Regions from separate parts of the Veillonella criceti genome, predicted to be linked through region 1. Evidence: riboswitches for the same ligand, from Rfam matches in the RefSeq annotation. Region 1 holds a riboswitch; each other region holds the start of a gene.
What was found. A riboswitch is a leader RNA that binds a small molecule or an ion and turns the genes downstream of it on or off. The one in region 1 is predicted to bind cobalamin.

Region 2: linked by a shared signal. The riboswitch ahead of DYE54_RS02995 (MotA/TolQ/ExbB proton channel family protein) and the one ahead of nikB (nickel ABC transporter permease) in region 1 are both predicted to bind cobalamin.
Region 3: linked by a shared signal. The riboswitch ahead of DYE54_RS00395 (sirohydrochlorin cobaltochelatase) and the one ahead of nikB (nickel ABC transporter permease) in region 1 are both predicted to bind cobalamin.
Region 4: linked by a shared signal. The riboswitch ahead of DYE54_RS10020 (hypothetical protein) and the one ahead of nikB (nickel ABC transporter permease) in region 1 are both predicted to bind cobalamin.

Annotation. Positions count from the first base shown of each region.
Region 1 is NZ_UHIO01000001.1:1,520,720-1,523,918, reverse strand. Features, by position in the region: gene rpsR (30S ribosomal protein S18) at 1-55, shown strand, start outside; gene DYE54_RS06805 (hypothetical protein) at 170-349, opposite strand; cobalamin riboswitch at 934-1,121, shown strand; gene nikB (nickel ABC transporter permease) at 1,258-2,196, shown strand; gene nikC (nickel transporter permease) at 2,196-3,014, shown strand; gene DYE54_RS06790 (ABC transporter substrate-binding protein) at 3,143-3,199, shown strand, end outside.
Region 2 is NZ_UHIO01000001.1:660,747-663,945, reverse strand. Features, by position in the region: gene DYE54_RS03000 (PepSY-associated TM helix domain-containing protein) at 1-1,114, shown strand, start outside; cobalamin riboswitch at 1,208-1,378, shown strand; gene DYE54_RS02995 (MotA/TolQ/ExbB proton channel family protein) at 1,514-2,131, shown strand; gene DYE54_RS02990 (ExbD/TolR family protein) at 2,121-2,525, shown strand; gene DYE54_RS02985 (energy transducer TonB) at 2,537-3,199, shown strand, end outside.
Region 3 is NZ_UHIO01000001.1:82,068-85,266, reverse strand. Features, by position in the region: gene DYE54_RS00405 (sirohydrochlorin cobaltochelatase) at 1-592, opposite strand, end outside; gene DYE54_RS00400 (hypothetical protein) at 1,091-1,408, opposite strand; cobalamin riboswitch at 1,721-1,890, shown strand; gene DYE54_RS00395 (sirohydrochlorin cobaltochelatase) at 2,021-3,043, shown strand; gene DYE54_RS00390 (ABC transporter substrate-binding protein) at 3,056-3,199, shown strand, end outside.
Region 4 is NZ_UHIO01000005.1:2,067-5,265, reverse strand. Features, by position in the region: partial or broken gene DYE54_RS10035 (TonB-dependent receptor) at 1-145, shown strand, start outside; gene DYE54_RS10030 (PepSY domain-containing protein) at 161-391, shown strand; cobalamin riboswitch at 1,516-1,686, shown strand; gene DYE54_RS10020 (hypothetical protein) at 1,822-2,040, shown strand; gene DYE54_RS10015 (MotA/TolQ/ExbB proton channel family protein) at 2,027-2,347, shown strand; partial or broken gene DYE54_RS10470 (ExbD/TolR family protein) at 2,414-2,832, shown strand; gene DYE54_RS10005 (hypothetical protein) at 2,845-3,081, shown strand.

The DNA of each region.
Region 1 (3,199 bases):
TCTTGCAATTAAACGCGCTCGCGCTATTGCATTGTTGCCATTCACTGCAGAATAATCGCATAACACATGAAAACCCAGTAACCGTTATGGTTGCTGGGTTCTTTGTTTTACCTACCTATTTTAAATTTCATTCATTATAAACGATTTATTGTTAGATCATGAGCAAGTACTAACTATAATGATTTTTCCGATGTAGTTTGGATTTATAGTAAGCCTGTCTAATCTGTTCAGGGGTCTTCGTACCATATTTTGAAAAATCATGTTCTTCATGAACTACAATATCTGCATGAAGTGGTTTTGTATAACTCCCTACATGTAATAAAATACCTTCTTTTTCTTTGTTATACATGAAGTTATCGTCTCCTTAATTTGAAATACTATTGTACTGTGTAAGGTAGTTTTTTCATAACTAGGAAACGCATTGAAGTGTATAAGCAAATATTTAGGGTAGGCATTTGGTCTTATTATGGACACTATCAATTCCTAGATACGCATTAGATTAATAAAAAATGAAATTCAGCGACCAATTATCATCTATTATACTCTTTTTATAAATAATGTAAATAAAAAACATGACTGTTTATTTACTAATTAAATTTGATTGTATAGAAATAATTTAAAAACACACATATATAAAATAGATTGTCGTAAAACATAGTATAGTTGGTAAATTATCTGATTATTTTAATTGCTTCACATTATTACATATACCCCTATTAGTATTAATACTATACCCTGCTAGGTATAATAAATAGTTAATTATCGATGAATTTACTGTATTTATGAACGAATAAGAGAATTTTGTTCTTTTTTAAGAAAAAATATCAATAATTCATGACTAATAATTGACAGAATATAAATAGATAAGATATCATAATAGCGATATAGGTTTTATGTTATATATTGTTGATAATATACTATTGCTAACTTTATAATGAACTTCATGTTGTAAGTGTCGGGTATGCCGAGCGATAATAAGAGGAAAATAGGTGTAAGTCCTATGCTGCCATACAGCTGTAAATGAGGAGTCAATTTCACTAAAGAGTCACTGGGAAACTGGGAAGGCTAGAAATTGATGAGGAATCATGAGCCAGAAAGCCTGCTTATAACAAATTATTGACTACACAATGGATGTCTAACGATTTTGTATTAGATATCTTGATATAGGATTAATTTGTTGCTGAGTCCATACTCGCTCTTTCAAAGAGCGAGTTTTTTTATTGGGATAACAAATAGATATATTAGGGAGGATAAGGTATGGTTAAGAAAACACTGCAACATTTAGGGCAAGTGTTAGTGACATTAATAGGGGTTACCTTTTTAACCTTTAGTTTAAGCTTTTTGGCGCCTGGTGACCCAGTGCTTATGTTATTAGAAACGGCAGATACGATTGTTTCACAAGAGTTGATTGATCAAACAAGACAGGATTTGGGATTAGATAAGCCTTTTTTAGTGCAGTATGGTAATTGGGTCATGCATGCTATGCAAGGTGACTTAGGGATGTCATACTCAGCTAAGAAGCCTGTAGTGGATAAGATGATGGAAGCCTTGCCAGGCACCCTTATGTTAGCAGGTGTAACAATTGTTATGATTTTAGTTATGGCGGTGCCGTTAGGGATTGTGGCAGCGCTTCATCAAAATAAATGGCCTGATTATTTAATTCGTGGCATTGCGTTTGTAGGAATTTCGTTACCAGCTTTTTGGTTAGGTCTTATGTTATTGTATATTTTTGGCTATAAATTGGGGATTGCCCCTATTGCAACGGCTACGGTATCTTTGAAAAATGCTATTTTACCAGCGTTTACATTAGCGTTTGCTTTAATATCTAAGTTTATGCGTCAAGTGCGACTTGTTATTTTAGAGGAAATTAATAAAGACTATGTAGTCGGTGCACGGGCTCGTGGTATGGGACATATGGAAATTATGTTCCGACATATTTTACCTAATGCGTTTTTACCCTTATTGACCATCTTTGGCATGTCGATGGGTTGGCTGTTAGGTGGTGTAGCTGTGGTAGAAATGGTCTTTTCTTGGCCCGGTCTTGGAAAGATGGCGGTACAAGCTATTACTTTCCGTGATTATCCTCTAATTGAAGGATTTGTACTGTGGGCGTCCATAGCGTATATGTTGATTAATGGCATCATTGATTATTCCTATACATTATTGGATCCGCGTTTGAAACGGGGGCACAAATAATGAAAGAATTTATTAGAACACATACGGCATTTTCATTGTATTCAGCACTTGTATTGTTAATTGTTATTATTGCTATTTTTTCACCTTGGTTAACACCTCATGATGCCTTTGCTTCAGATTTGGGGAATGCTTTAAAGGCCCCCAGTGAAACGCATTGGTTTGGTACTGATAAATTGGGGCGTGATGTATTATCACGGATTATTTATGGCACGGGATTATCTCTATTTATGGCGTTTACAATCGTGTGTTTAGTCGCCATTATTGGTACGATTGTAGGTTCTATAGCAGGTTATTTCGGTGGTGTAGTTGAAATGGTGCTCATGCGCATTTGTGACATCATGATATCTTTTCCTGGTATTGTACTTGCCATTGCTATTGCTGGGATTATGGGTGGTAGTGTGGGCAATACCATTTTAGCGCTTACGATTGTAGGTTGGGCCAAATATGCTCGGTTGGTGCGAAGTTTAGTTATTAAAGTACGGCAAGAAGATTATATTGCGGCCGCTATTATGAGTGGCGGAACATCATCAGTTATATTGCGTCGCCATATTTTGCCGAATAGTATGCCATTAGTCGTCGTGACCGCCAGTATGGATTTAGGGATTATGATGCTAGAAGTGGCTGGTTTATCCTTTTTGGGGTTTGGGGCGCAGCCACCAACACCAGAGTGGGGCCTTATGCTTAATGAAGGACGTCAATATTTACAATTAGCGCCTTGGCTTATGATGTTTCCAGGGGCTGCTATTTTACTCGTTGTAGCTATATTTAATGTATGGAGTGATAGCTTGCGTGATATATTAGATCCTCGCCAAAAATAGGGTGTTTTATAGACTGATAATAAAACATTGTTGTCAGGATTATTTGGGCGAGTGATTTTAAATATAGTAAGTGGTATCAGATGTAAACATTAGGTTTAGGGTATGTATTTAAAGAAGGGATGTTGAGTATGAAAAAGTTTTGGCGTAAAGCTCTATTGGGTAGTGTGGGTGTTGTATTATGTGCT
Region 2 (3,199 bases), 860 kb from region 1:
GGCAGCAATGTGGCGCAATAGTGATGTTAAAGTACAAGAAGTATTAAAAGAAAATTCTAATTTGCAACTTGATTCAATGACTATTAGACCTGAAAAGTCGATGCTAACGATTCGTTTTAAAGAACCGGGGCGTGATGGATTAATTCGTTATCATTTTTATGGTAAAAATGATGAATGGATATCAGTAAATAATGAATTTATACCAGGCTATTATAATAATGACTATTTGAATGTACTAACGCGTTGGTTGGCTAAATTACATAGTAATTTAGGGTTAGGAAATTATGGTCGTATTATATTGTTGGTTTTTACTTTTATAAGTTTAATTACGTGTTTTGCAGGGTATTTTTTACATCGAAGATTAGTTAATAGAAAAAGTACAATAGGCTATTATTCACTTCATAGAATATTAGGGCTTATAGCAGCTCCTTATTGTATTATTTTATTTATTTCGGGAGGTTTATTAATTGGTTACTCTTATTTTTCAAAAATAGACTATTTAGAGCATAATTTAGCAGCTAAGGAATATTTTAGTTTTCAATCTGTTGATGGGGATATCTATTCCTATACTGAAATATTTGAAGCGGTTAAGGATATATATCCAGATAAAGAAGTAGTATCAATTAATATCCCTTCAGTCAGTGCGTTAACGCAAGCGAGTAGTAGTACCTATTATTTTCGATTAGTAGATAAAGAATCGGTTTCAGACTGTTATCAAGGCTATTTATCAACTGACAGTTTATGGGTATCAGCATATAAGAAGAATAATATGATGCGTTATGAAGCGGTGTCACCTTGGTATATTAAGTGGTTGGCCAAGGGTGTAGATTTACATTTAAAAAACCATGAACATCCAGTACTACAATTAATTTGGATATTTTATTTAGTAGTTAGCTGTTTAATGATGATAGTGCTTTTTATTAAATCATTACGAGGTATCTGGGTCAAAGTCAATATTAAGTATCCGTTGAGTCAAGGTATTTTTTTGTTAACTTGTGGTTGTTTAATATTGCCATTGTATGGATTAATTGGTACTTATGCAGGAATAGTTTGTGGAATTTTGAGCATTATGTTATTGGGCGTTAATTTACGAGGTATAAATTTAAAAAAATAAGTTAAAATATTTGATTTTATAACTTTAAAAATTAAATATAGGTATATGGTTGACAGTCATACTAGAGTTATATAAACTATAGTTAATACTTAATTAAATAGAGAATATATAGGTGTCATTAGACTTAATAGGGAAATCGGTATAAGCCGATGCGGTCCCGCCACTGTAAGAGGAGCAAACCTCACATTGCCACTGGTTAAATCTGGGAAGGCGAGGTAAGCTATGAATCTAAGCCAGGAGAACTGCCTATAGAAGAATCACCGTTTTACCTACGAGCGATGGGGAGGGGATTGGCGATAATATAAATTGTGAATTTTTTATTTTCTTAGTTATGTTATAGACACATCTTCGTAGATGTGTCTTTTTTATTTTTACCTTTAGGCTGGAGGGATTATAGTCGTGGATTTATTAGCATTATTTCACAAGGGCGGTTTAGTTATGTACCCCATTTTACTGGCATCTATTATTGCAGTCGCTATTGGGGTTAATCGGTATTTATGTTATAAAGGAGCTGTTGCAAACATTGAATTGTTAAAAGAGCGTTTACCTGAATTATTACGACATAATCGATTAGAAGAAGCTAAAGTTATCTGTGAGGAAGCTGGTGGTGTAGCTGGTAAGATTATTAAAGAGGCAATTGATGAACGGACGGAGGATTTAAATGCTAATGATGTAGCTGAAAGTATTGCTATGCATGAAGTATTTCAGTTGAAAAAATATTTAAATTATTTGGAAACGATTGTTACTCTATCCCCTTTATTGGGCTTATTAGGTACCGTAGTTGGAATGATTGGCTCCTTTAGTGTGTTATCTATTGAGTCAGGTGAACCGTTTGCTATTACTGGCGGTGTAGGTGAAGCTTTAATTGCTACTGCTACAGGTTTGTTAGTGGCTATTTTAGCATTAGTGATTCATACCTATTTAGCACAACGTGTCAATGTGTTGATTGCTGATATAGAATATGTAACGTCAATCTATGTAATTAATACGAATGCAGGTAATCGCTATGAAGCTTAAATCCATGAAAATAGATCATCAACCCAAATTAATGATTATCCCTATGATCGATATTATTTTCTTTTTACTTGTCTTTTTTATGATGAGTATGCTTACTATGGTTGTTCAAAAAAGTGTACCTATTCAATTGCCACAAGCAGCTACGTCTAAAGTCAGTTTAGATGAAGTGCTTCCTATTACCGTTGCATCAGATGGGACAATTTATTTAGAAAAAGAAGTAGTGCCAGAGGGACAATTAAGACACCGTTTAGAAACCGAGGTTAGTAAAAATCCTAGTTTGGCTATTATTGTTCGGGGTGATGCTGGTGTAAATTATGGGCGTGTAGTTAGTGTTATTGATACAGTGAAAAAGTCAGGCATACAAAAAGTATCAATCGCTGCTGAGGAAAGATAGGAGCAATTGTAATGAATTATCAAAATATGTGGACGAAACCTTGGATAGCCTCCTTAGTCTTTCACGCCATAGTTTTGCTATCAATTCCTTTTTTACCTTGGCCTGAAACACCGAAATTTGAGGAGCCTGAGAATCATATTGAGGTTGACTATGTAGAAATTAAACGGCCAGTACCGAAAGGCTCACCTGATAGTGGCGGGGATGGCGGTGATGGTAGTGGTAATTTTACGGTCAATTTACCAGCCATAGCACCTATTACTACTTTGCCTGAATATTCGGATCCCTTAACGAGTAGTAATGATGATAGTATCATTACTAAGCATCAGGATATTAAGCAACAGGGCGATGATAGGGCTGGTTTAGAAAGTACTTTTGGTGGTGAAACGTCAGGTAATGGGCGTGGTGGTAGCGCAGGTTTTGGCACGGGTGACCAACCAGGCATTCAAGGCGATGAAAATGGCGAAGTAGTGGATGCGACTTTTTATCGACCGGTGCCAATTTATACACCAAAACCACGATACCCGCGCTCAGCTAGAAATCAAGGCGTTCGTGGTAGTGTGGGTGTAGGCTTAACTATTGGAGTAGATGGAAATGTAGAATCTGTATGGGTAGTTGATTCATCAGGCAGTGAAATACTAGATCAAGCTGCTTTAGATACAGTAAGTACTTGGCGG
Region 3 (3,199 bases), 1.4 Mb from region 1:
GTTCTAAGAGCGTCAACGCTTGTTTAAAATTAGGAAAACCATTGGAGGTAAATACTGCCACATTTTGACCATTACCGTACAAACATTTTAATTGTAACGCACTAAATTCCAATTGATTTTGTCCATTCGCCATTAACAAAATGGATTTATTAAGTGCCCGAATATTTACATGTTTCATGATAGCATCAATGGTGGCCACATAATCATCAGCATAATTCTTAACCCCTAATGAGCTAAGTAATGGTTTACCTACATGAATCCGCATTGCATGGCGCTCACAGGTATATGTAAAAGCAGAAATAGCTTTGCGCATCTTCTGATAACACTGATCAGCGACTAAGGCGAAAGGTAATACAAAGACATCCCGTACTCCTGTGTCCTTAAACTCCGCCAAAACCCCTTCCAAAGACTGCACTGGCACTTCATACTTTTCATTCCACTTTTCTATTAATGCATCGGCTAAAAAAACTCGACGAATCACAGCATCAGGATATGATTTTCTAATTTTGGCTTCCATAATGCCTACAGACTTTTCTACAGCCTCACCATAAATCGATCCAAATGTGGCTAAAACAATACCCTTTGTACTCATTTATACATCCTCCGATATCAAGAATACCTATACACCATCGAAATGATGACTACTCTAAATCAGACTGAATTCTGTCATATTTTATAAAATCTAAAATATTCGAAATACATGTCACACTTTGTTTGTTGGTATAATGATACGTTAGATTTAAAATTTAGTCAATGAGAATTTTTCTCATTTCTATTTTTATCAATGACTATCAATGAGAATTTATCTATTTAATATCATTTTCATTTAATAAATCTAATTCTATCGTTCTAGTTCTATTTTTATCGATTTACAGAAGTTTTTAACCATCTCATAACTTTAATATATTCTATAATTCAACAAGTATTTTATCAATATCTTCCATACATACTATACTAACTACGGTCCTAGTTAAAATAGTAACATAAAAATATCAAGTCAAATAATTGAGAATTTTTATACATTTTTATTCAGTAAGTATACCAAAAATACAATTCACAATAAAAATTTTACATAGTTAATTGATACCTATTATGGTTGAGAGAAGACTCTAGGTGCAACTACTTCAAAAATCTCAGCAATAAGTTTCAAATATTTACCTTCAATCAAAGTTCGTTTTCGTTCACTTTTCGTAATCAACCATAACTGTCGTCCATTATACGTTATGCGTAATAAACTATTAATATATTCATTAAAGTCCTCTTCCCCCATAGCCTCTTTTAAAGCTAATAGTTTAGAGTGAATCGGTTCCCCTTGATATTCAGGACGTTCTAATACTGGGGTAAATGTTACTTCGTACACAGAGCTAGATACTTCATTAGGCCCTGCACCATTCATAAATTGATCCATACTTGGACCTCCTTTATTTATATACTTTAAATACCTACTTCTTCATAGTACCAAACTTTCTTCACTTTGCCTATGTCAAAAGCATTCACAAATAGACAAATAACAAATTATCATATCTCTCACCTAGTATTCCTCATTACCACATAGTTGGCAATCCCAACGACTATATAGCGGCCAATCCCTCCTGTCATATGCCTTCTAGCCCAGCCTCACCTACGCTGCTCATTCGCCCTGTAAATCAGCCTACTTATACTCATACCCTACCCCGTATTGCATTGACAGTGGACATCTATTTTGCTATGATGATATCAAAATAAATACAACCTGCAAGGTGTATGACTTAATAGGAAAGAGCAGTAAAAGCTGCCGCGGTCCCGCCGCTGTAAGAGGGAGCACAATCAGTATACCACTGGAGTAATTCTGGGAAGGTGATTGCTGTGAAGAACTTGAGCCAGAAGACCTGCCTTGTTGGATAACCTATACCCCACGAGCGATGGCGAGGTTAATTGAATGTTCTAGTGTATCTTTACAACCTCCCCTACAAGTGGAGGTTATTTTTGTATTTATTATCTATTATTCTTTTTCTATTTTTTATCACGAGGAGTGAATGAAATGAGTAAACAATTTTTCAAAAAAACCTTAGCTACTACATTAGCAGTGGCCGCACTAACCGGTTTCGGTTTCCTTGGCACACAAGTAAATGCCGCTTACCAATTAAGTGACGAAGTTAAAACCGCCACACCAGCATTATTAGAAGCTACTGAAATTGGTGTTCGCACCTACAATACAGACAATGCCGAACTTGCCAAAGCCCCTAATAAAGATGCTATCGTAGTTATGAGCTTCGGTACTACTTTTAAAGACACTCGTGCAAAAACTATTGACGCCGCTGTTAATGAAATTAAAGCACAACATCCTGGTGTAAAAGTAGTCACTGCGTTCACTTCTCACATCATTATTGATCGCATCAAAGCTAAAGAAGGTATCACTTACCCAACCCCTGAAGAAGCTCTTGATCAATTAAAAGCCGAAGGGTATACCCGTGTAGCGCTCACAACATTAGATGTAATCCCTGGTATTGAATACAATTATAAGACGGGCGTTTACAATCAGTACAAACATAACTTCAAAAAAATGACATTAGGTACACCACTTATGTACTGGATGGGGCAAGAAGATCAAACTGATGACATTGCCAAAACTGTACAGGCTGTCGCTACACAATTCCCTAAAGTAGGCCCTAAAGATGCCGTACTTATCATGGCTCATGGTACTCCAGATCCATCCAATGCGTACTATGCAGTTATCCAAGATCGCCTTGATTCTGCAGGGCTTAAAAACGCCTATATCTACACGGTAGAAGGATGGCCTAGTCTTGAAGATATTGTACCTCAATTAAAAGCAAAAGGTATCAATCATGTAACCTTAATGCCATTTATGATGGTAGCAGGCGACCATGCTAACAATGATATGGCTGGTGATGAACCAGATTCTCATAAATCCATTCTTCAAGCTGATGGTTTCAAAGTAGATACTTATATCCACGGTCTTGGCGAAAACCAACAAATCCGCGATCTCTTTGCAGCCCATGCCCAAGAAGCTTGGGAAGCCCTTCAAAAAGACGATGTAAAGTAGGATTGAACTTGTATGAGACCATTTAAACGAATTTTAACTATAGTAACGATAGTATTATTAGCGCTAGTCGTTTTAGCTGGTTGTGGCAAAACAGACTCTAGTCATACTAGTGAAACACGCACCATAACCTATAAGGATCAAACCTATACGGTGCCA
Region 4 (3,199 bases), on a different contig from region 1:
CTTAGTCAATACAAGTGTGGGCTATCGAGTAACACCTGATTTTACAGTTAAATTCAGCATTGATAATATATTTGATAGAGAATTTTACGATAATGAAGCAACGGCTGGTCGCACTTATACCTTAGGTGTTCGTTATGAATATTAGAAGGTTGATAAATATATGAGACGTTGGTATCGAGTACATAAGTATGCTGGTATAGTTAGTTTAGCAATTTTCTTTTTACTTTGCTTTTCAGGTTTAGTGATTATGGTTAGAAGTATTTCTTTTGTGCATTTTGATCAACTTGGAACGCCTTATACAGGGGCAGCAATGTGGCGCAATAGTGATGTTAAAGTACAAGAAGTATTAAAAGAAAATTCTAATTTGCAACTTGATTCACATGACTATTAGACCTGAAAAGTCGATGCTAACGATTCGTTTTAAAGAACCGGGGCGTGATGGATTAATTCGTTATCATTTTATGGTAAAAATGATGAATGGATATCAGTAAATAATGAATTTATACCAGGCTATTATAATAATGACTATTTGAATGTACTAACGCGTTGGTTGGCTAAATTACATAGTAATTTAGGGTTAGGAAATTATGGTCGTATTATATTGTTGGTTTTTACTTTTATAAGTTTAATTACGTGTTTTGCAGGGTATTTTTACATCGAAGATTAGTTAATAGAAAAAGTACAATAGGCTATTATTCACTCATAGAATATTAGGGCTTATAGCAGCTCCTTATTGTATTATTTTATTTATTTCGGGAGGTTTATTAATTGGTTACTCTTATTTTTTCAAAAAAATAGACTATTTAGAGCATAAATTTTAGCAGCTAAGGAATATTTTAGTTTTCATCTGTTGATGGGGATATCTATTCCTATACTGAAATATTTGAAGCGGTTAAGGATATATATCCAGATAAAGAAGTAGTACAATTAATATCCCTTCAGTCAGTGCGTTAACGCAAGCGAGTAGTAGTACCTATTATTTTCGATTAGTAGATAAAGAATCGGTTTCCAGACTGTTATCAAGGCTATTTATCAACTGACAGTTTATGGGTATCAGCATATAAGAAGAATAATATGATGCGTTATGAAGCGGTGTCACCTTGGTATATTAAGTGGTTTGGCCAAGGGTGTAGATTTACATTTAAAAAACCATGAACATCCAGTACTACAATTAATTTGGATATTTTATTTAGTAGTTAGCTGTTTAATGATGATAGTGCTTTTTATTAAATCATTACGAGGTATCTGGGTCAAAGTCAATATTAAGTATCCGTTGAGTCAAGGTATTTTTTTGTTAACTTGTGGTGTTTAATATTGCCATTGTATGGATTAATTGGTACTTATGCAGGAATAGTTTTGTGGAATTTTGAGCATTATGTTATTGGGCGTTAATTTACGAGGTATAAATTTAAAAAAATAAGTTAAAATATTTGATTTTATAACTTTAAAAATTAAATATAGGTATATGGTTGACAGTCATATACTAGAGTTATATAAACTATAGTTAATACTTAATTAAATAGAGAATATATAGGTGTCATTAGACTTAATAGGGAAATCGGTATAAGCCGATGCGGTCCCGCCACTGTAAGAGGAGCAAACCTCACATTGCCACTGGTTAAATCTGGGAAGGCGAGGTAAGCTATGAATCTAAGCCAGGAGAACTGCCTATAGAAGAATCACCGTTTTACCTACGAGCGATGGGGAGGGGATTGGCGATAATATAAATTGTGAATTTTTTATTTTCTTAGTTATGTTATAGACACATCTTCGTAGATGTGTCTTTTTTATTTTTACCTTTAGGCTGGAGGGATTATAGTCGTGGATTTATTAGCATTATTTCACAAGGGCGGTTTAGTTATGTACCCCATTTTACTGGCATCTATTATTGCAGTCGCTATTGGGGTTAATCGGTATTTATGTTATAAAGGAGCTGTTGCAAACATTGAATTGTTAAAAGAGCGTTTACCTGAATTATTACGACATAATCGATTAGAAGAAGCTAAAGTTATCTGTGAGGAAGCTGGTGGTAGCTGGTAAGATTATTAAAGAGGCAATTGATGAACGGACGGAGGATTTAAATGCTAATGATGTAGCTGAAAGTATTGCTATGCATGAAGTATTTCAGTTGAAAAAATATTTAAATTATTTGGAAACGATTGTTACTCTATCCCCTTTATTGGGCTTATTAGGTACCGTAGTTGGAATGATTGGCTCCTTTAGTGTGTTATCTATTGAGTCAGGTGAACCGTTTGCTATTACTGGCGGTGTAGGTGAAGCTTTAATTGCTACTGCTACAGGTTTGTTAGTGGCTATTTTTAGCATTAGTGATTCATACCTAATTTAGCACAACGTGTCAATGTGTTGATTGCTGATATAGAATATGTAACGTCAATCTATGTAATTAATACGAATGCAGGTAATCGCTATGAAGCTTAAATCCATGAAAATAGATCATCAACCCAAATTAATGATTATCCCTATGATCGATATTATTTTCTTTTTACTTGTCTTTTTTATGATGAGTATGCTTACTATGGTTGTTCAAAAAAGTGTACCTATTCAATTGCCACAAGCAGCTACGTCTAAAGTCAGTTTAGATGAAGTGCTTCCTATTACCGTTGCATCAGATGGGACAATTTATTTAGAAAAGAAGTAGTGCCAGAGGGACAATTAAGACACCGTTTAGAAACCGAGGTTAGTAAAAATCCTAGTTTGGCTATTATTGTTCGGGGTGATGCTGGTGTAAATTATGGGCGTGTAGTTAGTGTTATTGATACAGTGAAAAAGTCAGGCATACAAAAGTATCCAATCGCTGCTGAGGAAAGATAGGAGCAATTGTAAATGAATTATCAAAATATGTGGACGAAACCTTGGATAGCCTCCCTTAGTCTTCACGCCATAGTTTTGCTATCAATTCCTTTTTTACCTTGGCCTGAAACACCGAAATTTGAGGAGCCTGAGAATCATATTGAGGTTGACTATGTAGAAATTAAACGGCCAGTACCGAAAGGCTCACCTGATAGTGGCGGGGATGGCGTGATGGTAGTGGTAATTTTACGGTCAATTTACCAGCCATAGCACCTATTACTACTTTGCCTGAATTTCGGATCCCTTAACGAGTAGTAATGATGATAGTATCATTACTAAGCATCAGGATATTAAGCAACAGGGCGATGATAGGGCTGGTTTAGAAAGT